Regions from separate parts of the Clostridium sp. HMP27 genome, predicted to be linked through region 1. Evidence: riboswitches for the same ligand, from Rfam matches in the RefSeq annotation. Region 1 holds a riboswitch; each other region holds the start of a gene.
The links. A riboswitch is a leader RNA that binds a small molecule or an ion and turns the genes downstream of it on or off. The one in region 1 is predicted to bind S-adenosylmethionine.
Positions count from the first base shown of each region.

Region 2: linked by a shared signal. The riboswitch ahead of DP68_RS10990 (Na+/H+ antiporter NhaC family protein) and the one ahead of metK (methionine adenosyltransferase) in region 1 are both predicted to bind S-adenosylmethionine.
Region 3: linked by a shared signal. The riboswitch ahead of DP68_RS04560 (methionine ABC transporter ATP-binding protein) and the one ahead of metK (methionine adenosyltransferase) in region 1 are both predicted to bind S-adenosylmethionine.
Region 4: linked by a shared signal. The riboswitch ahead of DP68_RS07320 (methionine ABC transporter ATP-binding protein) and the one ahead of metK (methionine adenosyltransferase) in region 1 are both predicted to bind S-adenosylmethionine.

Region 1 is NZ_JMFY01000001.1:105,814-113,969, forward strand. Features, by position in the region: gene murA (UDP-N-acetylglucosamine 1-carboxyvinyltransferase) at 1-764, shown strand, start outside; gene spoIID (stage II sporulation protein D) at 835-1,875, shown strand; gene DP68_RS00515 (M23 family metallopeptidase) at 2,014-2,742, shown strand; gene spoIIID (sporulation transcriptional regulator SpoIIID) at 2,850-3,104, shown strand; gene DP68_RS00525 (rod shape-determining protein) at 3,199-4,227, shown strand; gene yyaC (spore protease YyaC) at 4,302-4,853, opposite strand; tRNA gene DP68_RS00535 (tRNA-Tyr) at 5,183-5,267, shown strand; tRNA gene DP68_RS00540 (tRNA-Thr) at 5,290-5,364, shown strand; tRNA gene DP68_RS00545 (tRNA-Tyr) at 5,371-5,455, shown strand; SAM riboswitch class I at 5,605-5,707, shown strand; gene metK (methionine adenosyltransferase) at 5,785-6,960, shown strand; gene DP68_RS00555 (ATP-dependent RecD-like DNA helicase) at 7,077-8,156, shown strand, end outside.
Region 2 is NZ_JMFY01000019.1:18,638-26,793, reverse strand. Features, by position in the region: gene alr (alanine racemase) at 1-482, opposite strand, end outside; gene DP68_RS11015 (germination lipoprotein GerS-related protein) at 483-1,100, opposite strand; gene DP68_RS11010 (bifunctional ADP-dependent NAD(P)H-hydrate dehydratase/NAD(P)H-hydrate epimerase) at 1,201-2,700, opposite strand; gene acpS (holo-ACP synthase) at 2,704-3,072, opposite strand; gene DP68_RS11000 (DUF6514 family protein) at 3,266-3,619, opposite strand; gene DP68_RS10995 (EamA family transporter) at 4,051-4,947, opposite strand; gene DP68_RS10990 (Na+/H+ antiporter NhaC family protein) at 5,064-6,389, opposite strand; SAM riboswitch class I at 6,476-6,595, opposite strand; gene DP68_RS10985 (FAD-dependent oxidoreductase) at 7,089-8,156, shown strand, end outside.
Region 3 is NZ_JMFY01000008.1:29,813-37,968, reverse strand. Features, by position in the region: gene DP68_RS04575 (polysaccharide deacetylase family protein) at 144-1,037, shown strand; gene DP68_RS04570 (MetQ/NlpA family ABC transporter substrate-binding protein) at 1,117-1,950, opposite strand; gene DP68_RS04565 (methionine ABC transporter permease) at 1,991-2,671, opposite strand; gene DP68_RS04560 (methionine ABC transporter ATP-binding protein) at 2,619-3,698, opposite strand; SAM riboswitch class I at 3,806-3,916, opposite strand; SAM riboswitch class I at 4,241-4,351, shown strand; gene DP68_RS04555 (M20 family metallopeptidase) at 4,505-5,704, shown strand; gene arcA (arginine deiminase) at 5,800-7,023, shown strand; gene DP68_RS04545 (PHP domain-containing protein) at 7,145-7,825, shown strand; gene DP68_RS04540 (S8 family peptidase) at 7,852-8,156, opposite strand, start outside.
Region 4 is NZ_JMFY01000015.1:13,739-21,894, reverse strand. Features, by position in the region: gene DP68_RS07340 (DHHA1 domain-containing protein) at 1-985, shown strand, start outside; gene infC (translation initiation factor IF-3) at 1,082-1,570, opposite strand; gene DP68_RS07330 (MetQ/NlpA family ABC transporter substrate-binding protein) at 1,681-2,496, opposite strand; gene DP68_RS07325 (methionine ABC transporter permease) at 2,528-3,169, opposite strand; gene DP68_RS07320 (methionine ABC transporter ATP-binding protein) at 3,173-4,129, opposite strand; SAM riboswitch class I at 4,203-4,313, opposite strand; gene DP68_RS07315 (hypothetical protein) at 4,560-5,981, shown strand; gene DP68_RS07310 (DUF2935 domain-containing protein) at 6,565-7,503, shown strand; gene DP68_RS07305 (pyridoxamine 5'-phosphate oxidase family protein) at 7,698-8,156, opposite strand, start outside.

The DNA of each region.
Region 1 (8,156 bases):
GTGCTACTGAAAATATAATGATGGCAGCAGTACTGGCTGAGGGAGAAACTATAATAGAGAATGCTGCAGAGGAACCTGAAATAGAAGATTTGGCAGACTTTTTGAATAAGATGGGGGCAAAAGTTACTGGAGCAGGAACGGATACAATAAGAATTGATGGTGTCAAAGAACTAAAGGGAATAACTCATAAGCCCATATATGACAGGATAGAAGCGGGAACATTTATGGTAGCAGCTGCAATTACTAAGAGTTCAATAAAGATAAATGGTGCAAATGATCAGCACTTAAGGCCTGTAATAGCAAAACTTATTGAAATGGGAGTTAGGATAGATGTTAAAGGAGAAACTTTAATAGTTGATGGAACTAACAGGCTTAATGCTACAGACATAAAAACAATGCCATATCCAGGATTTCCAACAGATATGCAGTCTCAAATGATGTCTCTTTTATGTACCGTGGAGGGAACTAGCATAATAACGGAAACTATATTTGAAAACAGATATATGCATGTTTCAGAAATGAAAAGAATGGGAGCAAATATAAAGGTAGATGGAAGAAGCGCTATTGTCCAAGGTGTTAATAAATTAACAGGGTGTGAAGTAAAAGCCACAGATCTAAGAGCAGGAGCAGCGCTTGTGCTATGTGGCCTTGCGGCAGAAGGAATCACTAGTGTTACAGATGTATATCATATAGATAGAGGATATGTAGATATAGAGAAGAAGCTAAAGTGCTTAGGTGCAGATATATTTAGAGAAGAAATTTAAATAAAGGTAAGTTATAACTTATCTTCTGTTTTCATATATTTTTATATAAACATATAAAGGAGAAATGTATATGAGAACAGAAGATGTTTTTTTATTTGTAAAGAGATTTTTAATTTTTATTTTAGCTAGTATAGTTTTTATTGTTATTTTATCATTACCTTTGGCAAAGGGCGGCAATAAACTGTCTGAAGATAAATTAAATAATAATATAACATATAATATGAAGCCTGATAATATAGTAACTATCAAAGAAATTAAGGTGAAGGTATATAGAGATAAAACAAAAAAGATAGAAGAAATGAGTTTAGAGGATTATATTAAAGGAGTTGTAGCTTCGGAGATGCCTGCAGAATTTCATATAGAAGCACTGAAGGCTCAAGCTGTAGCAGCAAGAACTTATGCAGTGACGCATATAAAGTCTCTTGGAGGTTCTGGGTGTAGTAAGGATAAAAATGCAGATATTTGTGATACGGTACATTGTCAGGCTTTTATGGATAAAAGCGATAGAATGTCGGCATGGCCCAAAGATAAAGGTAATTATTACTGGAGTAAAATTGAGGAAGCTGTAAATTCAACTAAGGGGCAAGTATTGAAATACAACGGAGAAGTGGTAAAAGGTGCTTATTATTTCGCTATAAGTAGTGGGAAAACTGAGGATGTGAAGGATGTGTTTTCAACTTCACTTCCATATTTAAAAAGTGTTGAAAGTCCAGGAGAAGAGATAGCACCTAAGTATAAAACTACTTCTATATATAGCTATTCTAAGTTAGCGAGTATTATCAATGAATACTTTGATAAAAGCATAGTATCATCAAGTGGTTTGAAAACTAACATAAAAATTAAAAGTAAAACTGAAGCTGGTGGGGTAAAGGAGATTCAAATTGGGAGCAGGACATTAAAGGGAAGTCAATTTAGAAGTATGCTTGGACTTAATTCTACGAATTTTGTTATTAGTTTTGGTAAAAAGGATATACAAATAGTGTGTACTGGTTATGGACATGGAGTGGGGATGAGTCAATGGGGAGCCAATGTGTATGCTAAGGGTGGAAAAAGTTACAATGAAATATTAACACACTATTATCAGGGAGTAAAAATAGAGCAAATAAATTAAAGTGTAGAGCTGTTTACCGACAGCTCTATTTTTCATGTCAAACATTGTCATAAAAAATAGAAATAAATTGGAAATAAAATTATAATAAAATGTATTTTTTGATAAGCTCTGGACAAACTAGAAATTGGAGGTGTTGATATGAAAAACAAAAATTTTGGTAAAATTTTCAACTTTTTTAAGAGGGAGGGATTTTACGTTGTACTGTTTTTATGCCTATGCATACTTGCTACAGTAGCTGTTGTAACTACAAGAGATAATAGGCAGGCTAAAATTGAACAAAATAATACATCGGTGGTGGAGCAGGAAAAGAAGAAGGATACAGCTCAGGTTACTGAAAAGCCTTATACAGATTATGACAATGCAGAACAAGTAAAAAAGCCAACTAACACAGAAACAAAGGTAAATAAAGAAGTGAAGAATACCGAAAAAACTGCCACAGTATCTAAAACAGTAGATACTAAGTTTGGAAAACCTGTAGAAGGAATTATAGGAAGACAATATTCTGAAGAACCTGTATTTTGGAAATCCACCAATAGCTACAGACCTAACTTTGGTATAGATATTAAATGTGAATTAGGGAAACCTGTTGTAGCAGCATTAGATGGAAAGGTTGAATCTGTAAAAAATGATACAGTAGATGGTATTCAAGTAATAGTAGATCATCAAAATGGACTAAAAACAGTATATTCAAATTTAGATTCAAAGGTAAGTATATCAGCAGGAAAAGTGGTTAAAAAAGGAGATAAACTTGGAGTTGTAGGAAGAACAACTTTAAGAGCTATGTATGAAGCTTATGGAGATCATTTACATTTTGCAGTATTAAAAGATAAAGATTTTGTAAATCCAGATAAGTATGTAAAATACTAAACTTTAGGCCATTTTTCGTTCATCTTACGGAAAATGGCCAGACAGATGTAATTTAAGTATATGAATAAGCATATTTATAAATATAGAAGGGTTAAGGAGGTACCACCTTGAAAGACTACATTGAAGAAAGAGTTCTTGAAGTAGCAAATTATATTATAAGTTCAAAAGCAACAATTAGAAAAACAGCTAAGGTATTTGGTGTTAGTAAAAGTACTATACACAAAGATATGACAGAAAGGTTGCCTAAAATAAATCCTCAAATAGCAGAAGAAGCCAAAATTATTTTGGATTATAATAAAGCAGAAAGACATATAAGAGGTGGAAAAGCTACTAAAATGAAGTATAAAGCTATTGAAGGATAAAAACATTCCGATTATAATAAAATTATGTCGTAAAATATATGAAGTTGCATTTTGTTGCAAAATGTTATGGAAAGAGTAGGTGGAGATAATAGGGATGTTTTTTAAAATGGGTACAGATATGGGTATAGATCTTGGTACAGCTACAGTACTGGTTTATGCAAAGGGTAAAGGAGTTATTTTGAAAGAACCTTCAGTAGTAGCGATAGATAAAACTAATAATAGAGTCTTAGCTGTAGGGGAGGAAGCTAGACAAATGATTGGTAGAACTCCTGGTAATATTGTAGCTATTAGACCCTTGAGAGATGGAGTTATTTCTGATTATGACTTGACGGAAAAAATGTTAGAACATTTTTTAAGGAAAGCCTGTGGAAAGAAAAAGATGGTTTCCCCCCGAGTTGTGGTTTGTATACCTTGTGAAGCTACAGGAGTAGAAAAGAGAGCCGTTATTGATGCTGCTAAGAATGCTGGCGCAAAAAAAGTGTTTTTGATAGAGGAGCCTTTAGCTGCAGCCATTGGAGCGGGTGTAGATATCACTAAGGCTAGTGGAAATATGGTGATAGATATAGGTGGGGGAACAACAGATATTGCCGTTATTTCTCTTGGAGGAATAGTAGTAAGATCTTCTATAAAGGTTGCAGGAGATACTTTTGATGAAGCTATTATAAGATATGTAAGAAAGAAACACAAGCTCATGATAGGAGAAAGAACTGCTGAAGATTTAAAAATTAATATAGGATCAGCATATGTAAGAGAAGAAGAAGTTAGTATGGAAATAAGAGGAAGAGACTTGGTGTCTGGCCTTCCTAAAAATATAAATGTTTCCTCAGAAGAAATGAGGCAAGCCCTAAGTGAAACTGTAAATTCTATTGCAGAATGCACACATTCAGTTTTAGAAAAAACCCCACCTGAATTAGCTGCAGATATAGCAGATAAAGGAATAGTTATGACTGGAGGGGGAGCCCTCTTAAATGGTCTTGATAAATTAATTCAAGACGTTACAAAGGTACCAGTTTGTATCGTAGAGGATTCTGTTTCTTGTGTAGCAATGGGCACAGGTAAGTTTTTGGATTATTTGGACAAATTGGATGGATCCCTTTCTGGAGATGATATATCATTATTATAATGATATGCTTTAGTGGAATAAAAGCATAATAAGTGCTTTCGTCTTATTAAATATAAGCGAAAGCACTTATTTTTTTATAGAAGGCAGTCTTTTATATCGGATAGAGTGCTGGAGCTTAAATGATAAGCATGAAATAAGGCGTCGCAGATTACTTTAGCCATATTAAAAATTAAACTAAGACGTATATTGTTATTATTAAATACGTTAGCATCAGTTGAGTCTACAATTCCTATTATGGAGGACTTTCCTACAAGGGGGAGGGTTTTACCTACGCCTTTTCCAGGATGGATTGGATAATCCCTGGCTTGTATTTCTCCTACATTATCTTCATCACCAAGGCATGCATCTATTCCTATTATATTTGCACTAGGATGAAGTAAACTTATTTCATATAATTTTCTATCTAAATTTAAAGCGTGTATAGGATCAGATATTGTTCCGAATACTGGAAGAGGGAAACTCTTATCTTTAAGTAGAGTGCCAACTAATGGGCCAAGACAATCTCCTATACATCTATCTGTGCCTATACATACTATTATAGTGTCTTTCATAATATAATTTTTTATAAACTCTCCAATTTCATAATATCCTAAAGAATTGTTAAAATGAGTTCTAGCTTTATTCAATAGTTACACCTCCCTTAATAATTTATATGAGAGCTGTGTGATAAATATTAAAAGAAAAAAGATGTTTTTTAGATAATATTAATTTTTATTAGCTAAATCAACTATAAGAAATATGATAAATATAATAAAATAATGGTGTAATATGGAGTAAATGAGAATGAAATAGAGTATATTAAAGAAGGATTTGTTTAATAGGCCTATATTGCATTTGAAATTTAGACTATAAGATTGTATACTAATCCATGTTGAAGTTATTAAGTGCGGAAACGCGCTAAGATAATTTAATAATAAGGTTATTAACTTGTTAAACAAGTTATGAAACTTATAATGGAGGAATTCCCGAGCGGCCAAAGGGGGCAGACTGTAAATCTGTTGTCAGTGACTTCGATGGTTCGAATCCATCTTCCTCCACCACAATAATTTAATATATCCATATGCTGGCATGGCTCAACGGTAGAGCAGCTGACTTGTAATCAGCAGGTTGTAGGTTCGATTCCTATTGCCAGCTCCATTATATGGAGGAATTCCCGAGCGGCCAAAGGGGGCAGACTGTAAATCTGTTGTCAGTGACTTCGATGGTTCGAATCCATCTTCCTCCACCAAAGACACCAAAGCGGTGTCTTTTTTTATATTCATTTGTTTAATAGCTTATAGCTTATAGATTATCGATCATAGGATACATAACAATTAAACTTGATATTGACACAAGATTATTATTGTGCTAATATATGCTAGTAAATTTAATAGAAAACTCTTATCAAGAGAGGTGGAGGGAAAGGGCCCTATGAAACCCGGCAACCAAGTACTTTGTACCAAGGTGCCAATTCCTGCAGGTTTGTTCTGCGAGATAAGAGAGGAATGCAAATTAAGCCTCTTCTTATCGAAGAGGTTTTTTATTTTACATATTATATTTTTCATTGGAGGTGCAAAAATGAGAAGATTATTCACATCAGAATCCGTTACTGAAGGACATCCGGACAAAATTTGTGACCAAATCTCTGATGCTGTATTAGATGCTATATTGGCTCAAGATTCTAAGGCAAGAGTTGCATGTGAAACTACGGCTACAACAGGAATGGTTATGGTTATGGGAGAAATAACAACATCATGTTATGTTGATATTCCTAAAGTTGTTAGAGAAACAGTGAGAGAAATAGGATATACAAGAGCTAAGTATGGCTTTGATGCTGATACTTGTTCAGTATTGACTTCAATAGATGAACAATCTCCTGATATTGCAATGGGGGTTGATGACGCATTAGAATCAAGAGGTACTAGCAAGGATGAGGTTGAGTCTGTTGGCGCAGGAGACCAAGGTATGATGTTTGGTTATGCAGCTACTGAAACTCCAGAGTTTATGCCAATGCCAATAGCAATGGCTCATAGATTATCAAGAAGACTAACAGAAGTTAGAAAAAATGACACATTAGATTATCTAAGACCAGATGGAAAAACTCAGGTTACAGTTGAATATGAAGATGATAAACCAGTGAGAATAGATGCAATCGTTATTTCTACTCAACATGGACCTGAAGTAACACAGGAACAGATTAATAAGGATTTAATGGAGCATGTTATAAAAGCTGTTATTCCAGCTGAATTACTTGATGAAAAAACCAAATACTACATAAATCCAACTGGTAAGTTTGTTGTTGGAGGTCCACAAGGAGATACTGGACTTACAGGAAGAAAAATTATAGTTGATACTTATGGTGGATATGGAAGACATGGTGGTGGAGCTTTCTCAGGAAAAGATCCAACAAAGGTTGATAGATCCGCAGCTTATGCAGCCAGATGGGTTGCTAAGAACTTAGTAGCTGCTGGAATAGCTGATAAGCTTGAAATAGAGCTAGCGTATGCTATAGGTGTTGCACACCCAGTGTCAGTAGAGGTGGAAACCTTTGGAACGAACAAAGTTGAACATGATAAAATTATTGAAATAATAAATAAGGTATTTGATTTAAGACCAGGTGCAATAATCAGAGATCTTGATCTTAGAAGACCTATTTATAAGCAAGTGGCAGCCTATGGACATTTCGGAAGAAATGACTTAGACTTACCATGGGAAAAACTTAATAAAGTAGAAGAAATAAAAAAATATTTATAGTAGTAAAAACTCCCTTCAATTCATGAAGGGGGTTTTTTTATTTAATCAATATAATTATGTTATAATTGTATTATAGATATCGTCTTATAGTATTAAGTAGAACAGGAGAAGATTATATGGAAGAAATACAGGGAATTGTAGATTCCATAATATTTAAAAATGATGAAAATGGTTATGTAGTAGCAAGATTAAAAGATAATAAAAGTTATTATACAACCTTTGTTGGATGCATTCCCTATATTAGTGAAGGACAGGGCTTGAAACTTAAAGGACAGTGGGCAGTTCATCCTCAATTTGGAGAACAGTTTAAGGTTGAAAGTTGTGAGGAAGTGGTCCCTGATTCTGTAAGTGGTATAGAAAGATATTTAGCATCGGGAGTAATAGCTGGGATAGGGCCTGTAACTGCTAAAAAAATAGTGGAGAAGTTTGGAGAAGAGTCTTTAAATATATTAGAAAATGATATAGAGAAGTTAAGGGGAATAGAGGGTGTAGGAGAAAAAAAGATAGCTATTATATATGAGTCCTACGGTAAACAAAAGGAATTAAGAACTGTAATGATGTTTTTTCAAAGTTATGGAGTTACTCCTAACCAATGTGTAAAAATATATAAAAGATTTAAGGCTGATTCTGTAAAGATTATAAAAGAAAATCCATATATATTAACAGAAGAAATTTCAGGAATAGGATTTAAAACTGCGGATAAGATTGCAAGAAGCTTAGGAATAGATTTGAATTCATCCTTTAGAATAGAGAGCGGAATAAATTATATAATAAATCAATTTTGTGCATTGGGAAATACCTATATACCTGTGGAAAGGCTCTTAAATGACGGAAGAGATATATTAGGAGTAAGTGATGAAAATATAAAAGAGGGAATAATGCAGAGTGCATTTCATGGAAAAATAAAAGTAGAAACGGTTAACAATAAAGAATGCATATTTACTATTCCCTATTATTATTGTGAGCTTGGAGTAACAAAGAAGATACTAACCTTATCTATAGCGAAATATGATGAGTTGGAGTTGAATGTAGATGAGGAAATAATGAAATTTGAGCAGGAGAGAGGGATATCTTTTGCATCTTCTCAAATAGAAGCTATAAAGGGTGCAGTAGCTAATGGAGTTGAAATTATAACAGGAGGCCCAGGGACAGGAAAAACGACTATAATAAATTGCATTACATATATATTTGAAAAA
Region 2 (8,156 bases), on a different contig from region 1:
TCTATCTTTATATTGGGAAGCTTACTAATTCTCTCTACCTCACTTATATCTTCTTCTCTAGGCAAAAATCCTATTCTACCCATTCCACTATCAAAGGCTATATGAATTTTTGCAATTTTACTTCCCTCTATAGCTTTATCTGAAATTTCCTTTGCTAAATCATAGGAATATACAGTTTGTTCTATATCATACTTTATTAAAAGATCCAGTAAATTTGGAGGTGTATATCCCAAAATCATAATAGGACATTGTATCCCTCCCCTTCTAAGCTCTACTGCCTCATTTAAAACAGCTACTGCAAGTCTTGTAACCCCATTTTCAAGTAAGGTCGGAGCTATATCTAAAGCTCCATGACCATATGCATCAGCTTTAACTACTCCTATAATCTCTTTAGCTTTCGTTACTCTTATAATTTCCTTTATGTTATGAGCTAAATTATCTAAATTTATTTCTGCCCATACTGGTCTCAGATGTCTGAACACTTAAATTCCACCCTTCGCTTCTGTACTTAATAACTCTTCATTAAATTCTGCATTTGCTACAAAATTTTTATATAGCACTTTAAATTTAACCTTATTATTTAAATCATATACTTCAACAAACTCAGGAAGCTTAGTTTCAGTATTGATATAGACCTTTCCCTTGTCTAAATTTCTATTTAGATTTGATAAATATATCTCAAGCACTTGATATTTAATTCCGCTTATATCTTTAAAATAAGTCTTAGTTTCTTCATTGGTATAAATTAGCCTAATATACTCCCCTACGGAACTTAACTTTACAATATTTTCAAATTCTCCACTTAGGCTATACTTAAATCCACTTTTAGTATCATTCACATATATTTTATCACCTTTACATATATAAATCCTATCCGAATTTAATTCTAATCTAACTCCAATATTCTTTTTATAGTACTGTTTCATATCATATTCTATATTTTGCTTATCATTTTGCAATATAATGTGGGCATCACTAGTATAACTCTTTAAGGATTTTATATAATCTAGACTTTTCTGAGTTTTATCTATTTTGAAATAGCACCCAGCCAAAACCGTCATAAAAAAAGCAGCAATTAGTATTAATAATAATTTTTTCATAAAATTCCCCCTGAACTTTACTCTCTATTATTAATACTATTCCTGCCTTAATTTCATTATTCTAATTAAAACCAAATTATATCACTTAATTTCGGCCCAATTACTCCATCAGTTCTTTAATCGCATAGGGAAGTTCTTCTAAAAGTTGACTTGCATTTACACAAAACATTTTCTTTGAAAGCTTCTCCCCTGTGTATCCATGTATAAAAGCCGAAATGCTTGTTGCCTTTAGCGGTTCGTATCCTTGTGCTATAAAAGATGCAATTATACCTGTTAGCGCATCTCCCATACCGCCTGATGCCATAGCACTATTTCCTGTAGGATTTATAATAATTTTATACCCATCTGTGACTACGGTATTATATCCCTTTAAAAGTACTATGCACTTATACTTTTGCGCAAAGCTTTGTGCAATTTCCATGCGATTTTGTTTTATCTCTTCTATAGTTAATCCCATTAATTTGGACATTTCTCCTAAGTGCGGAGTAATTATTACCTTGTTTTTTGATTCTTTCAACAAATGCAGGTTTCCTTTAAGGACATTCAATCCATCCGCATCAATTACTACAGGACACGCTGCATTTAGCAAAGTGTCCATTACAAATTGCAATGTAGCTTCATTATTACCCATTCCTGGACCTATAGCTATGCAATTGCTGCTCTTTAATAGCTCTTTAAGCTTTTCCGTATCTTTAAAATTTAAAGTCATAGCTTCTATAAGTTTAGAACTTAAAATTGGCTGTATTTTTTCATCACAACACAGCGTAACAAGTCCCGCTCCACTTCTTACAGCTCCCTGAGTTGCTATATACGAAGCCCCAGTAAACCCCTTAGAGCCTGCAATAATGACAACCCTTCCATAGTCTCCTTTATGGCTATGCTTATTTCTTTTAATCATGCTTTGTTTCATAAAATTCTCATCCATTATATATTCATTTTCATGAAATTTATGAACTGCTTCCTTTGGTATGCCAATATCCTCTATTACCACTGCCCCTGTATATTTATCCACACCATAGTTTAAAAATCCCTTCTTATATAGCTGAAAAGTTACAGTTTTATTAGCTCTTATAGAATTTCCAAGCACCCTACCACTATTACATTCTAATCCTGAAGGTATATCTATAGATAAAATATAGGAATTGCTTTCATTTATTACAGATATAGCTGCACTATATATGCCTTCAACATTTTTATTTAAACCCGTTCCAAATATGGCATCTACAATAATATCGGCTTGTTCTAAGTACTCTCTCATCTCATTTATATCTTCCATATTATTTATAGATATTATTTTAACTCCCATGTTTAAAAGTATATTATAATTAATTTGAGAGTCTCCTGAAATTCCCCGCTCTCCTCCTAACAAAAATACACCTACATCTTTTCCTATTACATGAAGATGTCTGGCTACTGCTAGCCCATCTCCACCATTGTTTCCCTTGCCACATATAATCGAGCAATTCTGCACATTCTCAATATCAATATTTTTTACAACTTTAAGTGCAGCATTTTCCATAAGCACTATGCTAGGTATTTTTAAAACTTCTATGGAGTATTTATCAATTTTCCTCATAACTTCTGCAGTACCTATTCTCATATATTAATACACCTCCAAAACTGCATAGGCTATAGCATTTTCTCTACTATGAGATATTGATACATGGAGCTTATATGGCTCTTTTACAAGTTCTTTTGCACCTCCATGTAAAAATGCTACAGGTGCTCCAAGTTCATCACGAAGAATCTCTATATCCTTTAAGGAAAATTTTCTAAATCCAGTTCCTAACGCTTTTGCTATGGCTTCCTTTGCAGCAAAATTACCTGCAACCACCTCTGACAGTAAATTCCTTGATCTAAAGTAATCAATTTCTCTTTGTGTAAATATCTTATATATAAAATTATTATTTTTCATTACGGCATTCTTTATTCTATATATTTCAATTATGTCTATGCCCGTTCCCCCTATCATATTTGTCACCGCCTTTTTATATAAAAATAAAATAGAGATATATATCTCTATTTTATCATTAATTCTATATTAATTAATCCCCATAATAAATCCTATAATAAAATAATCAAATTTAAATTTTATATTTATGTTATCTGTCCACAACCATTTTTTTATTTCTGCTTCCTGGCTGTTGGCCTCTAGTTTTTTATTATTAGTTAGTTGCTATTTCTCTTAATACGTTATCAAAATCACTAATATACTCGTCTACATAATCCCCTGCTATATCTATAAGATGTATCGGTGACACAGTGTTGTCGTGCAGCACTTTCAAAAGGCTATGTACTTTATGTCTTTGAGGACTTATATTCTTTATATAATCTCTTTCTATATTTACTATATTTCCCTCTACCTTATCCTGTCTTTCTATTTCTATTCCATAGGATTGTACTTCTATTAGTTCATCTCCATAATTAAGATTAAATTTATCCTTTATCAATCTATAAAAATAAGTCTTTTCCATATCTTCTCCTTGATGAATTTTTGATAAATTTTCAACTATTATCATAATTCATTTCCCTCCACTCGCTAAGTTATATTAATATAATAACATTTAAGATGAAAGAAACCTGTCATTTTATGAACCATGGTTTGGACAAGTTATTTTCCTAATATGACAAAGAAGGTAAAAAACACTTCCTAATAGTGAATACTTATCCATGCAATGGGAATAACTGTATTTTTCTGGATTTTTTCATGTCGAATTATAGTGTAAATTAAGTTAATTTCTACTTTAAATTTTTTATGTAATATTTTACATTTGAGTATTATAATAGATTTAAAACTTACATTAAACCCCTGTTTGTTATTAATTATGTAATTATTACATTGATTTACTCTAATAAAATAATAGCAGCAGCTATAAAGAATAGTACAACTCTTACACTTGTTAGCAATATATTACTTTTAATAAGTTTAAGTATAACATATATCAGACGCCTATTTTTTTACATTAGATAAAATTATAATAGCACTTATAACAGACACTATTCCTAACCATTCTACAACGCCAAGTGGAACTCTTAGCCACAGTACGGATAAAACCGCAGCGGATAAAGGTTCCATAGAGGATAATACGCTTGCTTCTGTTGGCTGTATATATTTTAAACTTTCCAAGTAGCAATAAAAAGCAACAAGGGTGCCAAATAATACTACAAACATAACAGCAACCATAGAATTAATGGACCATTGTCCCACAAAGTTCCAGGGCTGATGGATAAAACTAAAAGCTACTCCACCAATAAGCATACTCCATCCAACTATAAGTGTAGATCTCCATTTACCAAGTAATTCATGGGGATATAACGTGTAAAAAGCTGATGTAAAAGCTGAACCAATTCCCCACAATAATGCTAATTTAGAAATAGATATGGTGTAGATATTTCCTTTTGTAATTATAAGGAATGTTCCTAACATGGCAAAGATAATAGCTAAGCTTTGCCTTATACTTGGAACTTTTTTAGTCCTAATAGCTAAATAGCAAGTAATTATCACCGGTGATAGGTATTGTAGTATAGTTGCTGTTGCTGCATTGCCATGTTTAATGGCAGCAAAGTATGTATATTGTACACCTAACATTCCAATAACACTAAAAATTATAAGACTGTAACAGTTATGTTTAGATTTCCAAATCTTCCATATGTCTTGTTTTTCTCTTATGATTGCGTATGTTAACAAAATTATTCCTGATACTAATAAACGAATTACAACAAGCCACTCAGGGCTAAACCCCTTTTGTTGAAACAAATATTGAGCAGCAGTACCTGATATTCCCCACAGCATAGCTCCTATGATAACAAGCAGTAATCCTTTTGTTCTTGATTGAAGTTTTATCATTTTCCATCCACCCCACTATGTTATTTTCCCATATTCTATATTATATTAGAAATTAAAAGAGTGCAAAATTCAATATAATTTTGCACTCAAAGTAATAACTTAGTTCTAATTATCAATTAAATTACTTTTTTTAGAGCCCCTGCCTCCATATTCTTTATCTTAGGGAATCCTAATGCTATTGCAATAACTGCAGATATCCCAATTAAATATGGATAGTACAAATACTTCATTATTAAAAATGGTGAAATGCCTGCAATACCTGATGCAACTAATAACTGTGCTCCATATGGTATAACTCCTTGAGCAAAGCATGAAAAAGTATCTAGTAGACTAGCTGTTTTTTGTGGCTCTATATTATATTTTGAAGATATACTTTTTGCTAAAGGTCCTGTAGTTACTATAGCTATAGTATTGTTAGCAGTACATGCATCTACTAAAGTAACTAAAAGTCCTATAGCAAGCTCGGCACCCTTTCTCGATTTTACCTTGCTTGTTATAAAATGAAGTAAGAAATCTATACCTCCATTGTGTTTAATAAGTTCTACAGTTCCTCCAATTACAAGTGATACTATCACTAGTTCTGACATACCTGCTATTCCCTTTGCTATAGACTGAAGAAAAGCTATAACTCCCATAGATCCAGTAGCAATTCCTACTATACCTGAAAGCGCCACTCCACCCACTAAAACTAAAATTACATTTACACCTAAAAGTGCTGCTATAAGTACAGATAAATAAGGAAGTACCTTTACAATACTATACTGATAGTTTCCAGATAAAGTAGCATTATTACCTGATGTAATTACTGCAAATATCACTGCTGTAATAATTGCCGCTGGGAGTACTATAAAGAAGTTAGTTTTAAACTTGTCCCTCATTTCGCACCCTTGAGTTCTAGTAGCTGCAATTGTTGTATCAGAAATCATTGATAAATTATCGCCAAACATTGCTCCACCAATTACTGATCCTAGCACTAAAGCCACTGATATTCCAGTCTTATCAGCTACTCCTACAGCCATCGGAGATAGTGCAACTATTGTTCCTACAGAAGTTCCTATAGAAGTGGATATAAAGCATCCAATTATAAATATCCCTGAAATTAAAATATTACTTGGAAGCACTTTAAGTCCTAAGTTAACAGTAGATTCTACTGCTCCCATATCTTTTGCAACTTGTGCAAAGGCTCCTGCTAAGATAAATATTAAGCACATAAGTACAATATTTAAATCCCCTGCTCCCTTGCAAAATATTTCAACTTTGTCATTTATACTTTCTTTTTTATTCATAAGTAACGCTACCACTGCAGCAATCAAAAACGGAACAGTAACAGGCATAGCATAAAAATCATTAGTAACTAATGCTATTGATAAATATATCGCTACAAAAACTATTAGTGGTAGTAATGCTGTCGCCTTACCTTTTCTTTCAACTGAATTATTCATTTAATATCCTCCCATAATGACTATTTAAAATTAATTTACAAAATAAAAAAACCCCTTGCCGACAGACACAAGAAGTTACACTTCTCCCCTTATCTGTCAGGTATTCACCTGCTGGATTTAGCACCTTCAAAACAAACGTATTAAAACAAATGTATCTGGGTTGCCGGGCTTCATGGGGCCAGTCCCTCCGCCACTCTTGATAAGAAGTTCCTATTAAATTTTAAGGATAGTTTATCATCAAACTAATCTATTGTCAATCCTTTAAAAATTACCACATTTTAAGATAATGTTGATATATAGTATGGAATTTTTATTTAGGAAAGCTTCACTTCGTAAAAAAGCTCTAATATTTCTGATGTTAAACCACCTAAGCCTTCTAAACTCACTATCGTTCAGACAGTAGAAGACTCTTAACGGTGTTTTGACATCAGAAATAAAGAGCTTTTAATGCTTGTTCAATGCTTTCTACAATGCAAATCCCATACTATAATATTTAACATTAAAAATGTAAGTAGCCCTGCTAAAGGAAGAAATTTCACCTTAGTGAAATTTCAATAATGACTAGTAACTATTCAGTATTAACCATCAATTAAACTTTTATCACAAAATTCTTTCAAGTTTACTTTCTTAATCATTATCTGATAATTATTAGTGTATAATAATCTTAGGGTTAAAATTAAACTATGGGGAGCTGAGCATATGAACAATAAAGCTAATGGTACAACTTTTATTATTATTGGAAATGGCGCTGCTGGATTTTATGCTGCAGATGCTATAAGGCAGAAAAATTCAAAAGCCTACATAACAATGATTTCAGAGGAAAGTTATTATAGCTATTATAGACCTTCTCTTTCTGAATATCTTGCTAATGAGATTCCTGATAAAAAATTATATTTAAAAAATAAAAATTGGTTTGAAGAGAATAGTATAAACTTAAAACTAAATACTAAAGTAGAGAGTATTCTGACCAAAGAAAATAAGATAGTTTTATCTGATGGCTCTTGTTTAAATTACGATAAACTTATACTTGCAAATGGTGCACGTAACTTCATCCCACCAACTGCTGGTACTGACAAAAATGGAGTATTTTCCTTAAGAACAATAAATGATGCAGATAAAATAATAAGTTATGCAAAAGATTGTAAAAAAGCTGTAGTTATGGGTGGCGGTCTATTGGGGCTTGAGGCTGCATGGGAATTACAAAATTTAGGACTTGATGTAACTGTAGTGGAATTTTTCCAAAGACTTTTACCTAGACAATTAGATGAAGAAGGTGCTGAAATTTTTAAGAATCAAATTAGTAATTGCGGCATTAATGTAATTCTTGGTGACTCCCTAGTTGAAATACTCGGAAATGATAATGTAACTAATATAAAACTAAAAAGTGGCACTATCCTTGATACAGACATGGTATTATTTTCTGTTGGAATAAGAGCAAACAAAGAATTGGCTGAAAAGTGTGGAATAAAGACCGATAAATCTGTAGTAGTAAATGAAAAAATGGAAACTAACATACCTGATATATATGCTTGCGGAGATGTAGCAGAATTAAACGGTAGAAACTATGGCATTTGGCCTGCTGCTGTTCAAATGGGCAAAGTTGCCGGTATAAATGCCTCTGGAGATGAGTTAATATTTAAAGATTTTGTTTCATCTACAATTTTCTCCTCAATGGATACAAATCTTTTTTCCTCCGGATATTTTGATGATGAATGTGATGTTTTATCTTATAATAATGAAGATAATCAGATATATAAAAAGCTTTTC
Region 3 (8,156 bases), on a different contig from region 1:
TATCACAAATAATAATTGAGCATATTTTAAAACTTTAATACACTTTTTAAGATTTAACATTAGTAAAATAATAAATAATATTATATCAGATGTACATAATAATCATTATTAACTCTTGAAAACACTAATCAGAGGTGAAAATTATGGACACTCTCAAAAAAATTCTTATTTTAATTTTAGGCATACTATTTATAAAATCATATGGATATAAGACAATATATTGCAACAAGGTATATATTGGTAAAAAAACAAAGATTGAAAGGTCAATCTCAAGTGTAAATGTATTTAATGAATTATCACAGAAATGTACCAACTCAAAGATGATAAATCAAGATAATTTTTCTATGAATAAAAGTGTGCCATTAAAACACAATACAGCTCGAGTATGTGTACTTATGTATCACTCCATAGGTTATGAAAAAAATAATAGACTACGAATCCCACAGCAAGAATTTAAGCAACAAATGAAATATATAAAAGATAATGGTTATAACACTCTAACTCTTCAAGAATTATATAACTTTTTTATGCAAAATAAACCTGTCCCTAAGAAATCTGTGGTTATAACTTTTGATGACGGGTATTTAGATAATTATAAATATGCATATCCAGTACTTAAAGAACTTGGACTTAAAGCTACAATATTTGTTATTGTAGATAATATAGATAAGGACAATAGAAGTATGAATTCAAAACAACTTAAGGAATTACAATATAATGGAATAGATATAGAAAGTCATACCTTTAAGCATGAAGAATTAAGTAGTCTTTCTTATGAAAAACAATTAACAGCTTTAAAACAATCAAAAGATACACTAGAAAAAATCTTAAATAAAAAAGTAAATTTTATTGCATATCCTTTTGGTAAATATAATGAAAATACAATAAAAGCAGCAAAAAGTGCTGGATATATTATGGGATTTACAACAGGAGGAAGAATTGCAAGAAGAGGCGACGGAATATATACCTTACATAGAATTGGCATGACTTCTGTTGATGGGATAAATGTACTTGCAGGAAGACTATCAAATCAGTGACATAAGATATTATTAATGTATAAAAAAGATTATGGATATTATTGAACAAATAATTTCCATAATCTTTTTTAGCTAAAGCTTAAAATGCAGGAATAGATGATCCCTTAGTTGTTTCTTTTATAAGCTTTTTAGTTTCATCAGTTTGGTAAATTTCTACTAATCTTTTAAGCGCTGCATTGTCTTTATCCTTAGCTCTTGCAGCTATAATATTAAAGTAGTTTTTAACACTATCCTTCTTAGTATCCTCAATGTATATGGAATCTTCTAGCGGAGAATACCCTGCTTCCACCGCAACACCGTTATTAATAGCCGCAACTGCTACGTCTTTTATTGATCTTGGAATTTGTGTTGCTACAAGTGGTATTACTTCAAAATTTTTAGGGTTTTCTACTATATCTTTAACAGTTGGTGTTATGCCTGAGCCTTCCTTCAATTTAATTAAACCTGCTTCTTGAAGAAGTAAAAGTGCCCTTCCGCCATTGGTTGCATCATTAGGTATAGCAATTTTATCTCCATCTTTTAGCTCTTTTAAATCCTTTAAATTACTTGAATATATTGCCATAGGTGCTAAAACAGTATTTGCGATAGATACAAGGTCTAGGTTGCGGTCTTTTTTAAATTGTTCAAAATATGCCACAGTTTGAAATGCATTTGCATCTATTTCTCCATCATTTAATGCCATGTTCGGCCTTACATAATCGCTAAAGCTTACAATCTTTAACTCAATATTCTCCTTTGCTAATCTATCTTTCACATTATCCCAAACTTTATGGTCATCCCCTGTAACTCCTAGTTTTATAACTTGTTTCTTACTTGCATCAGCAGATGTTCCTTTTGACTGTCCACATCCGACAAATGCTGTAGCAGTTATTACTACCCCTAATACTAACGCTGCTAATCTTTTTATTTTCATTATTAAAGCCCCCTTAAATTATGTTAAATATTTTATTTTGTTAATGGCTTAATTTCTTTAGTAAAAAGTCACCAAAGCTTTGTATCCCATTAACTAGGATTAGAAGAATTATTATAGTAGCTACCATTATGTCAGTTTTAAAATACTGATAGCCATATCTTATAGCAAAATCTCCAAGTCCGCCCCCTCCTACAGTTCCTGCAACAGCTGAAAACCCTATTAAGCTAACTGTTGTAATTGTTAGAGCATAAACGATACCTGGGAGCCCTTCCTTTAATAAAATCCTGTAGATTATCTCAAAAGGACTTGAACCCATGGCCTGTGCTGCCTCTATTACTCCCTTATCAATATCTAAAAGAGCTGACTCAATTTGCCTTGCCACAAATGGAACAGACCCAAGTACCAATGGAACTATGGCGCCCTTTAATCCAATTGTTGTTCCAACTATGAGTCTTGTAAAAGGTACAACTGCTGCTAAAAGTATTACGAAAGGAATTGAACGAAATATATTTATTATTTTCCCAACAGTACTATAAATTCCGTTATTCTCAAGTATATTTCCCGGCCTTGTTACCACAATAATTATTCCTATTATTATTCCTATAGCGGTTGAAATACTTCCTGCTATAACTACCATAAGTATGGTTTCGCCTAATGCCTTCATCATATCAGGAAAGAGTTCTACTACATTCGGCATAAAGGTATTCAGAAGTTCCAGCATTTTTAATCACCTCCACATAAATATCATTTTGTTTTAAATAACTCATTGATTGAATTATTCCTTCTTTAGAACCATTAAATTTGACAATTAAATTTCCTATAGGTACTTCTTGAATTATTTCAATATTACCAAATAAAATGCTTGCATCAACCTTAAACTTTCTAGAAACCTTTGAAATAAAGGCCTGGCCTGATTTCTGACCTACAAATGATATCTTTGCAATCACTTCCTCTTCAGTAAGCTCTCCTATAAAGGACTCCTTATCTAAAACCTCATAAATCTTATCATAATGAAATACTGTAGATACAAAATCCTTAGTCATTTGTGCCTTAGGATTTATAAATATCTGAAGAACATCTCCTTCTTCAATAACTTCTCCCCCCTCCATTACTGCTACCTTATGGCATATTTCTTTAACAACTTCCATTTGATGAGTAATGATAACTATTGTAAGTCGTAATTCTTCATTTATTTGTTTTAAAAGCTTTAGAATGGATCCAGTTGTCTGAGGATCTAATGCTGAAGTAGCTTCATCACATAAAAGCACCTGTGGGTCATTTGCTAGTGCTCTAGCAATGGCAACTCTTTGCTTTTGTCCTCCACTTAGCTCTCCAGGATAAACCTTTATTTTATCGCTTAATCCCACTAATTCCAAAAGGCTTTCTACCTTTTGCTTTATTTGTTCTTTAGTAAGACCTTTTCCTTTAAGAGGATAGGCTACATTTTCAAATACATTTCTACTCCTCATAAGATTAAAGTGCTGAAAAATCATACCTATCTTTTCCCTAGTTTTTCTAAGCTCCTTCGGTGATAACTTTGTGAGGTTTTTCCCATTTACAATTACCTCGCCGCAAGTAGGAGATTCAAGTAAATTAATACATCTAATTAAAGTACTTTTCCCTGCTCCACTATATCCGATAATTCCCATTATCTTGCCAGCTTCTACATGTAAGTTCACTCCCTTCACAGCCTCTATCTTATGCTCTTTAGTTTCATAGACTTTTTTAACATCCTTTAAATAAATCATTCATTTCCCTCCCCAAATAAAATAAAAAATCCTCTTTCCCAGATGAGAAAGAGGATAACTTCAATAAAAAAAGCCCCATGGAAGGACCGCTTTTAAACTATTACCTTCCCTCATCTTTCAGACTAATGTCTGCAGGATTTAGCACCTTGCTTTGCAAATAAGCATTGCTGGTTGCTGAAGCTTCATCGGGCCAGTCCCTCTGCTTCTCTAGATAAGGATCTATATTCGATTTTTAAGTTAGCATTTTCTGCTTGAGACTTATTATATTCTCATCTTTTTTAAATGTCAATAAAATTTTTTATAGAAAAATAAACTTTTTTTGCTATTCATATAATAAATATACTTTAATATATTTGGGGAAAGTATTGAAAAATAAATTATTAAATTAAACATAATTCACAAAATTTTTTATTTAATCATGTAATAATCATACATTACCGTCAATCCAACAAACATTATAAATTTGTTGACAATTCTTACTTATGCATATATAATCTTACTCAATTAATCTTTGTCATGATAAAGTTAAAAGTTAATAAGTATCCTTATCAAGAGAGACCGAGGGATTGGCCCTATGACGTCTCAGCAACCAGCAGGTATCATTAGCCTGTATGGTGCTAAATCCAACAGAAGTTTGTTCTGGTAGATGAGGGAAGGTGTTAAATTTAAATATTGCTCTTATAAGAGTTTATGTTTTAAAATCTTCTTCCATCTAGGAAGAAGATTTTTATTTTATCTAATTTTATTATCGCAAGTTTATAAAGACTAGTATCTTTATATGCTTATAAAAAGGGGGAACTATTACAATGAGTAAAATATTAAATAACTATCAAAAAAGCATTATTGATAAATTGGACAATGAAAGAGATAAATATATAAAAATAAGTCATCAAATTCATGATAATCCGGAGATAGGTAATCAAGAGTTTTTTGCATCTAGACTTCTTGCAGATACCTTGGCTGATTCAGGTTTTTCTGTAGAAAGAGCTGTAGCAGGTCATGATACTTCCTTTATAGCAAGAAAAAAATCAACAAAGCTTGGAGGTCCTACTATAGGATTTTTAGCAGAATATGATGCCTTGCCAGGACTAGGACACGCCTGTGGGCATAATATGATTGGAACAATTAGTACGGCAGCCGCTATTTCCCTTTCATGCCTTTTAGATGAAATAGGTGGAGAAGTCGTAGTCCTAGGTACTCCTGCAGAAGAAGGTGGACCAAATGGAAGTGCCAAAGCAAGTTTTGTTAATCATAATTTGCTTCAGGGTATAGATGCTTGTATGATAATTCATCCAGCAAATACAACAGGGGTAACTGGAAATTCTCTAGCTGTGGACCCACTTGATTTCGAATACATAGGCAAATCAGCCCATGCCTCAGGTTCACCTGAAAAGGGTATTAATGCCCTAGATTCGGTTATTCAGCTTTTTAACGGTATAAATGCCTTAAGGCAACATGTGCCTACGGATGTACGCATACATGGAATTATTACTCATGGTGGTGATGCCCCAAATATAGTGCCTGATTATGCAAAAGCAAGATTTTTTATTCGTGCAGCTACTAGAAAAATTTGTGATGAAGTTACCTCTAAAATTAAAAACATTGCGCAAGGTGCTGCTCTTGCCACTGGTGCGAAACTAAATATAATAGCCTTTCAAAATAAAGTTGACAACTTTCTTATCAATAAAAGTTTTGATGAACTATTTATTGAAAGTTCTAACTTGCTTGGTTTAGAAATAAGCACCAAGGCAAAAGAGGGATTAGGGTCAACAGATGCAGGAAATATAAGTCAGGTTGTTCCTACTATACATCCTCATATAAAAATTGGTGGTAATACCTTAGTAGGACATACCCCTGAATTTTGTGAAGCATCTGTTTCTAAGGAAGCCGATGAGGCATTAATTATCGGTGCAAAAGCTCTAGCAATTACTGGACTCACTTTGATTACAAATAAAGATAAATTACAAAAAATAACATCTGAATTTAATAGAATTAAATCCAATTAATCTTTAATCCATTTCTATGTAAATATAAATTAGCATAATATTTTATTGAATTGATAAACTAATGGTTAGAATAGATAATAGAAAGGATGAAGCCTATGTATTCTAACCCAAGTATTTCTGTTTACAACGAAATAGGAAAACTAAAATGTGTACTACTTCACTGCCCTGGGGAAGAAATTGAAAATATAGTGCCAGATTATTTAAGAAGACTTTTATTTGATGAAATTGCTTATTTAAAACAAGCTCGCAAAGAGCACACTGAATTTGCCAATATTTTAAAAAAAGAAGGTGTGGAGGTCCTATACTTAACAGATTTGATGGCAGAAATCTTACAATATCCACAAATCAGGCAAGAGTTTTTGACAGAGTTTATGGAGGAAGGCGGTGTAGTTACATGGGGCTTGCAAGAAGCCATTATGGAATTATTTAACCCATATTCCCCTCATGAACTTATAAGAAAATGTATATCTGGAGTACGTAAAGAGGAACTTAGGCATATTAAGCCTAAATCACTAGGCGATATGGTTAAAAATCCTTACCCATTTTATTTGGATCCTATTCCAAATCTTTATTTTCAAAGGGATCCATTTGCCTCAATTGGAAGAGGGATTTCTTTAAATGTGATGGCAAATACCACAAGGAATAGAGAAACTTTATTTGCTAAATATATCTTTAATTATCACCCTAGATTTAAAGATGTAAGCCGTTGGTACAACCGTGATAAGACACATCCTATCGAGGGTGGAGATATTTTAGTTCTTTCTGACAAAATACTAGCTATAGGTATTAGCGATAGAACAGATCCAATGGCTATTGAAAGATTATCACATAAACTCTTAGCTTCAGATGAACCCTTCGAAGTAGTTTTAGCCTTAGATATTCCAAAAGCAAGGGCATATATGCATTTAGATACTGTATTTACAATGGTAGACTATGATAAGTTTAGCATATATCCAGGAATTGAGGATCCTTTAGATGTATATAGAATAACTAGAAGCAAAAATAATGAGATAAGCATTACTTATGAATGTGATGACTTATGCGATATACTAAAAAAACATTTAAGTCTACCTGCGGTAAACTTAATTAGATGTGGAAACGGAGATCCAATTGCTGCTAGCCGAGAGCAATGGAGTGACGGAAGTAACACTTTGGCTATTTCTCCTGGGAAAGTAATTTGTTATGATCGTAATTATGTTACAAATGAAGCACTTCGCAAAAATGGCGTTGAAGTGTTAGAATTCCAATCCTATGAGTTATCACGAGGACGTGGCGGTCCAAGGTGCATGAGTATGCCTATAATTAGAGAAAAGCTATAGATAAATATTAAACTTAATATTTATAATCTATATTTTTGTTATAATATCTATGATTTCTAGTACCCTTTATTAATTCTTTTTAATACTATAAATGTATAATAATTAATTAAAGGATTTTAATATGTTTTATAAGGGTGATTTTCACATACATTCTACAGCATCCGATGGCGACCTTACTCCAAGTGAAATAGTAAGCCTTGCAAGCAATGAACATATGGATATAATATCTATCACAGACCACAATACTATATTAGGTGTTGAAGAAGCCATTGAAGCAGGTATAAAACTTGGAATTACGGTAATTCCAGGGGTTGAATTATCTTCACGTTATAAAAATAAGAGTGTTCATATTTTAGGTTACTTTAAAGATGATAGATATAAGGATAAAACCTTTGAGAGATTCCTAAACCTTGTAAAAAATCATAGAGGAAATGATGCAAAACACTTAATAAATCTACAAAGCAGTTATAATAAAAATAGCCATAGGTTATCTGTTGATGATGGAATTAAGGCGTTAAAGCTATTTGGAGCAACAGTAGTTTTAGCTCACCCCATTCTTATAAATAAGAACTGTCTTACAGAAATTATTAATATGCCATTTGATGGTATAGAAGCAAAGCATTTTACACATACACCTAGTGATATGGAATTTTTCATGAAAATAGCTATTGAAAGTGGATTATTTTATACTGCTGGTTCTGACTTTCATACAAATAAGCAAACTGATTTAAAACATGGACTAATCGGAGATATATATCTGAATTCCCGGGAAATAGATGCGTTTTTAAAGATATTGCTTTAAACTATAAAGTCGCCTAAATGGCGACTTTATATATCTTTTGGTATTCTTAAAAATATTTCACCTATATTACACTCTATACAATCTTCTTTTATTGATATATTTCTACTTCTTAGCATTGTTTCATCTAGCCCCCTACCTCCAGCACGGATTGTTTCAAAAACCCTTTCTAAATCTAACTGCCCATAACCCCATTCAGGATTTGGATAGATATCCCCTTGCCTTCTTCTTGCCCCTCTTATAAAGTAAGTCTTCATCTTTCCTACAAAAAGACTTGGATCATTACCATCTACTAATCCCCATTGATATAATAGGGCACAAGCTCCAGCGTAAA
Region 4 (8,156 bases), on a different contig from region 1:
AAAAATTCATAAGGTGAAATGTACTATAAATTGGAGTAAAAAATATAATTGTATGCAGCATAATCTTGGAAAGGCTTTACTTTCTCATTACTTTTTAGAACTATTTAATGCAAATACAGTTAAATTTCACTATGAGGATAATTACACTTATATTGATATAGATAAGATTATTACCTTTGATGAAATCAAAAGAGTTGAGGAAATGGCTAATAAAATAGTTTTTAATAACATTAGCATCGAAAGCTTTTATGCAACAAAATCAGAGCTAAAAAAACTATCGGTTAAGAAAGTTTCCCCAAAGGGAAATGAAAAGATTAGAGTAGTTAAAATTGAAGATATTATTATAGCTCCGTATGCCGAACTACTTACAAATTCCACTATAGAGGCTCAAGTAATTAAAATTGTTAAGTGGGAAACCTTGGGAAAGAATACTCGAATAGAATTTTTATGCGGCTCACGGGCAGTTTCTGATTACATTTTAAAACATGAGTACATAAAATCTATGTTTAATTTATTAAAATGTGGTAATGAAAAAGATGCCCTAGCAAAAGTGCAAAATCTTAGAAATGAACTCAATGATGCTCTAAGTGAAAAGGGAGTCTTAAAGGCACAGGTTGCGGAATATGAAGTTAAAGAAATTTTAAATAGCTCTGAAAATATAAACGGAGTTAAGATAATTAAAAATATATTTGACAATGGCGATTTAAAGTACATAAACTTATTAGCTTCTAAATTAGTATTCTATCCTAAGACTATAGTTTTATTTGCAATAAAAACTGAAGATAAAGCTCAATTAATTTTTATGTGTTCAAAGGATTTAAAAGTTATAAGCATGAATTTACTTTTAAAGGATGCAATAACTTTAATTGATGGAAAAGGCGGTGGAAGCGACTTTTCAGCACAAGGTGGAGGAAAAGATAATAATAATTTAACTTCCTGCATTGAGTATGCCTACAAGAAAGTGTGCACCCATCTTCAGGATTAATTTCATCATAGTAAATATCAAAAAATAGCTAATCCCTAGTATCTAATAATGTTTAGACACTAGGGATTTAGTGACTATACTAAATTGCACTGCAATTTATTTTTTCGGTGCTAAAATCATAGTCATATTGTTTCCTTCAAGTTTTGCTGGTTTTTCAATAGTTCCAATTTCTCCTATTAACTCAACAAATGACTCCATAATTTTATACCCTACTTGAGTATTATTATTTTGTCTTCCTTTAAACCTAATGGAAACCTTAACTTTATCTTCATTAGTTAAAAACTTTTTAGCATTATTGGCTTTAATTTGAATGTCACCCACATCAATTGTTGGACTTAATCTTACTTCTTTAAGATTAACAACCTTTTGATTTTTTCTGTTTTCCTTTTCCTTTTTAGATTGCTCATAAAGGAATTTACTGTAGTCCATTATTCTACATACAGGTGGATTGGCATTAGGAGAAATCATAACTAAATCTAGTTCTCTCTCTTCAGCTATCATTAAAGCATCTCTTGTGCTTACAATTTTGCTTTCTTCTCCATCAATTAATCTAATTTCCTTTTCTCTAATCTGCTCGTTTAGCATAACATCCTTACTAATAATACCGCCTCCAAAATTTGATTTTATACAATATCTCTAGTATACCTTATTATTTGTCATATTACAAAGAATATATTCTAAAGGCGAATTTATTTTTAAAATGATGGAATTATTGCCCCTTTATAATTTTCTTCTATAAACTTTTTAATTTCTGGTGTGTTAATAGCCTCAACTAAAGCTTTAATATATTCTTTATCCTTATTATCTTCTTTTACTGCAATAATGTTAGCATATGGTGAATCCTTTGCTTCAATTGCTAAAGCATCTTTAGTTGGATTTAATCCTGCTGGCAGAGCATAGTTTGTATTTATTACTGCTACATCAACATCTTTTAAAGTTCTTGGAAGCTGAGCTGCTTCTAACTCTTCTATTTTTATATTTTTAGGATTTTCAGTAATATCTAATTTAGTGATTAATTCTCCTTCTTTAAACTTAGCAATTCCTTCTTTTTCAAGTAATCTTAAAGCCCTTGATCCATTTGTTGAATCATTTGGTACTGCTATTGTTGCTCCATCTTTTAAATCTTTTAAATTTTTAATTTTATCAGAGTATACTCCCATTGGTTCTAAGTGAACTTTCGCAACAGAAGCTAAATGAGTACCTTTTTCTTTATTAAATTGCTCTAAGTAAGGAATATGTTGAAAGAAGTTTGCATCTAATTCTCCTTGTTCAACTGCTGTATTTGGAATAACATAATCATCAAACACCTTGATTTCTAAAGTATAACCTTTTTTCTCTAGTATAGGTTTTACCTTTTCTAATATTTGTGCATGTGGTTCTGGAGTTGCCCCAACAACTATCTTCTTTTTCTCTGCAGGCTGAGCTGCTTCCTTATTGCCACATCCTGTTAGGCCAATTGCCCCTAAAACTACTGTACTTGCAAGTATTGCTGATAATATTCTCTTTTTCATTATAAAATGCCCCCTATTTATTAAAATATTTTTATTTGTTTACTTTTTTATATATTAAAGTTCCTATGCTTTGAAGCACTTGAACTAAAACTACTAAAACTATTACTGTAGCTATCAAAACATCATTTCTAAACATATGGTATCCATATCTTATTGCCACATATCCAAGCCCACCTGCACCAATAGCTCCTGCCATTGCCGAAAATCCTACTACACTAATTACTGTAAGAGTTATCCCCGATACAATAGAAGGAAGTGCTTCTGGCAGCATTACTTTGAATATAATTTGTGAAATACTGGCCCCAAAGGATTTTGCAGCTTCAACCACTCCTTTATCCACCTCTTTTAAAGCTGCTTCTATAATTCTTGTTACAAAAGGTGCTGAACCTATAGTCAGTGGTACAATTGCAGCAGGGGTTCCAATGGACTTTCCTACTATAAACCTTGTCACTGGTATAAGTATTACCATCAAAACTATAAAAGGAAATGATCTTAAAATGTTTATTATTGTATCTAAAATTTTATAAACTGCTTCATTTGGCTTTAATCCATCTTTAGCTGTTATTATCATTATAATTGCTGGTATAAATCCTATTAATACTGCTAAAGCTGTAGAAATTAAAACCATGATTAAAGTTTCACCTAAAGCTGGAAGTAATATTTGAGTTACCATACTTTATAGCACCTCCCAATGTACATTTTTTTTATCTAGATAAGAAGTAACTTGATTCTTCTTATCTTCTGTAGTATTAATTACAAGGCTTCCAAGTACTATTCCATTAAACTTCTCAAGTTTTCCCCAAACAATGGACACGTCTATGTTAAGTTCTCTAGCCATAGCTGTTATTACAGAACTCTTACTTATCTCCTTTGGGAAGAATAACTTTATATTTATCCCCTCTTCTGGCAATATCTCTTCTTCTCCCAAAAGATTTTCTAAATCTTTACTTGGATTTAGGAATACTTCTTCTACCTTTCCAGATTGAATTAATTTTCCACCTTCCATTAATGCAACTTTTGAGCAAGCTTCTTTTATAACCTCCATTTGATGAGTTACTATTACAATTGTTATGCCTAATTTATTATTTATCTCTCTTAATAATTCTAAAATGGACTTTGTTGTCTTAGGGTCTAATGCTGAAGTAGCTTCATCACATAATAAAACTTCCGGATTAAGAGTTAATGCTCTTGCAATTGCCACCCTTTGCTTCTGTCCTCCACTTAGCTCCTTTGGCATACTTTGAGCCTTATCCTCTAATCCTACAAGAGATAAAAGTTCTCTTACTCTTTTATTTATATCTTCCTTACTATATTTCCAGGTTTCCATAGGAAGAGCTATATTTTGCCACACATTTTTTCTATTTAACAAACTGAAATTTTGAAATATCATACCTATGTTTTTTCTAAACTCTCTAAGTTCTCTTTCTTTAAGCTCTTTTACTTCTTTGTTATTTACTATTACGTTTCCTGAATCATAACCTTCAAGTCCATTTATACATCTTAAAAGTGTTGATTTCCCTGCCCCACTGTGTCCTACAATTCCATATATTTCTCCCTTTTCTATAGTAATACTTACATTTTGCAAAACCTGATCTTCTCCAAAAAACTTATTAACATTATTTATTTCAATCATTGCTGCACCCCCTACTATCTAATAAAAAAATAAAGACCTAAGGATAACCTTAGGTCTGAAAAGATCCCGTCTACCCTCATCTCTCAGCTTACGCTGCAGGATTTAGCACCTTATATATATCACAATAATATATATTGGTTGCCGGGTTTCATCGGGCCAGTCCCTCCACCACTCTTGATAAGTCCTATTCGCTTTTATTGTTTTTTATTATATTACCATAGTCAAAGGTTGTCAATAACTTTTTTTTCTAATGATTCTGTAAAATGTGACATTATCAATTCTCCATCATATATTATAGTACAAGCTTGGGATGTTATCTTAATTTTATATGGAAACATCTCAATGAATTGGGATGTGCTGATTTGCAACGAAATCAAAGATTTCTACAAATCATGTAAATCATGCATAACTCATATAAGGAGTGATGTTTATGAATAGATTTGAAAAAATAACACCTTTTAATGGTTTTTATGAAGACCGTAATTTAGGACATCAGAATAATTATGCCTGGGCTATGGGGGAATTAGGCGATTATATATATGTTGGGGTAGGAAAAAATATAGTTTATACAGTTTTAAGATTCGTCTTTAATCTACCTGAACAATATATACCCGAAGTATTTATCCCAAGGCCTTCCATAAACCCAGGAGCTGAAATTTGGCGCTATAACAAAGATGGATCTGAAAATTGGACACAAGTTTATAAGTCTAATCCTCAAGATGGCATAGGCGATTTTAGATATATGATTAACTTCACTACAGCATCAGGAAAAAAAGTATTATTAGCTGCTGCTAATTCATTCTCGTCTGCAGTCAAAATGTTAATGTCCGAAGATGGTGAAAACTGGGAGGACGTAAGTGATGGTCTTACAGAAGGCGACACAGCAAGAGCCATGGTAGAGCATAACGGAAGAATGTATTTAGGCGTAATGAAAGGACTTGGCGGAAGTTTAGAGACTATTTTATATGAAACAAACGAACCTGAAAATGGGTGGACACGAGTTCAAATAGGAACAGGAGCAAATAATCCTCGTGGAGAAATTGCTTCAATGGAAAGCTTTAATAATCATCTTTATATTGGTACGGCTCCTCCTGGAGGATTTGAAGTTTGGAGAACTAATAGAGTATCCCCTATAGAGGATGATTGGAAACTTGTTGTAGATAAAGGTGCTGGTGAAGCCTTAAATCAATTACCTTTAAGCATGAAAGCTTTCAAAGGAGATTTATACGTTGGAACAGGAATATGGTTTGGAGTTTTCAGTATAGACCCTAGCCAAAGGTTTGTTCCCCCAAAAGGCTTTGATCTTATACGCGTTTCATCTAATGACGCTTGGAAGGTAGTTATAGGAAATGAAGCTATTTCTCCTACAAATCCAACTACTAGAGGAATTAGAAGACCCAATATTCCAGCTGGTCTTTGGGATATTTCTAATGCTTACTGCTGGCAGCTTGATGTTCATAACAATAGGCTGTATTTAGGCACCTGGGATGATTCAATATTATTTGCCACTTTATTGAAAACTTTAATAGCAAGATTTCCTAGCATTATATCAAGATTATCTGCCTCAAATACAGAAAATCAGGCAGCCTTAAATATTGATTCCTTAGACTTCGACTACAATTATGCACCACTAATAGAATCCCTTATACAATCTTTAGCTACTATAAAAGGTACCTTTGGTGGGGACTTATGGGTTTCCAATGATGGCTCTGACTGGAGATATATAAGTTTAAACGGCCTTGGAAATCCTCGTAATTATGGTTTGAGAAATCTACTTCCTTCAAAGAATGGTAAACTCTATATTGGAACTGCTAATCCCTTTGAAGGATGCGAAGTCTGGGTTTCAAGATAGTCAGTATAACTAACAGGATATTGCGACGTTTTTAATGTTAAATCTTCCGTATGGGTTCTGCATTGTTAATGAAACATCTCAGCTTACTGAGATATGCTAATTTATAATAAAATCATAGATTTCTATAAATTATGCAACGCGTTCACTACGCAAATGAGCTCCAATATCTGTCAATTTAAATCTCCTAAACTTTCTAAACTCGCTTACGCTCAAACAGCAGAAAGTTCTTTACGCTGATTTAAGTTGACAGATAAAAGCTTCTAATTGCTTGTTCAATGCTTTCTACAATACAGAATTCATAGTAGAAAGCATTGAATAAGCTCCAGAGTGACTTTATTTATAAATTTAAAATACCGTATAGAGCCTCCTACTGTCTGAGCCACAGCGAGTTTAGGATGCTTAGGCATTTTGAATTTGTAAATATTAGCCACTGTTAGCGAAATGAACGCTTTCCTAGATGCAAATTCTATACGGTAGGTTCAACATTATCTTAAAATATCATACTATTTCTATAATATGATGAACCTTTAGTAACCTATTCAAATATACTAATTATGTAAGTTATAAAATAAAGGAGAAAATCATGCTTTCTAACGAGCAATTTGTAAAAAATTCATTAGAACTAAACTTATTCTTCTTACGAATAATGAAGGAACATCTAATCTTTGTAAGTGCTTTCCTTATGCCTAAAGACGCTTACTTAATGGGTAATATTAATACTTTAAAATCCAATCTTGAAAAGTTGCTTGGACATACAATAATGTTATCAAGAGGAGTTATATCTCCAGCTGTGGACGAAACTGGTGATATAGTTACAAAATATACATTGAAAGCTGAAGACACTACAGAATTTTATACCGGCTTACCAATTGACACAAAATTTACAAAGGCAGAACTTGCACTCCCTAAATTCAATGCTATGGAGACTACTAAAGGACTTACCGAAAAAGTATTTTCATTAAATCAAAAAATCATGGATGTCATGAATACCGTTATTAAAATAAAATCAACGCTAAAAGAAAATGTTTTTAAATGCAAGATGTTTATAGGACTTTACCCTGCACTTACAGAACATGTGCTAGAAGAAGCATTGTTTTATTTTAGTATGCTTACAAAGCTACAAAAAAGAGTTGATATGGACATAAATAAAGAAATCGTTAAACAGGAAAGCTTCTGGAATGAAATTATGGCAGAACACTCAAAATTTATAAGGGGAATGTTAGATCCAACAGAAGAAGTATTAATTGAAATGGCTGATAAGTTTGGCGATGAATTTGATGAGTTAAATAAGAGAGCATTAAAACTTTTTGATGATATGTCAAAAATTAAAGAAGTAACTAGAGATAGCTTAAAAGCTACTACAAAACTTAGAGATTTCAAAATTCAAGGAACAGAAGGCATACTTTCTTGCAAAGTAAAATCTATAATATTGCCCCTACTTTCTGATCACGTTTTAAGAGAAGCAAATCATTACTTAAAGGCACTTAAAAGCTTGGATATAAATAGTAAGACAAAAAAATAAATTTTAGTGAACTTTAAAGGATATTACGACGTTAAATCTTCCGTATGGGTTCTGCATTTAAGAAAGCATTGAATGAGCTTTAGAGCGACTTTATTTATAAATATTAGTCGGTCTTAGCGAAATGAACGCTTTCCTAGATGCAAATTCTATACGGTAGGTTCAACATTATCTTAAAATGTCGTAATATTTTTATATTATCTTCTTGCCTTACCTGTAACATTTTCAATAGATATTTTTATAACTTTTACCCTGTTATTTGCTTCTTTAATATGTTCTATTCCTGGCTCCATATAGTCTTTCGAATACTTGTCCAATATTCCTATAAGTGCATTATATTTTTCCTCACTATACACTTCTTCAGCCTTTCCAAAAACTATTGCGCTCTCATAATTAGTTGTAAATTTTTCAGCTATAGGCTGAGTTTTTCCCACAACACAAAAGGATGTCTTGCTATTATTTTTAATGTTATCAAGTTTATGTCCTGTTACTGCACAATGAAAATAAATTGCATCATTGATATAAACATAGCTAAGGGGTACACCGTAGGCATATCCCTCTTCATTTACTGTCGATAAAATTCCATACTCACCTTTTCTTAATATTTCTATAGCATCTGTTGTATCTATACCTCTGTCTTTTCTTCTGATTTCTCT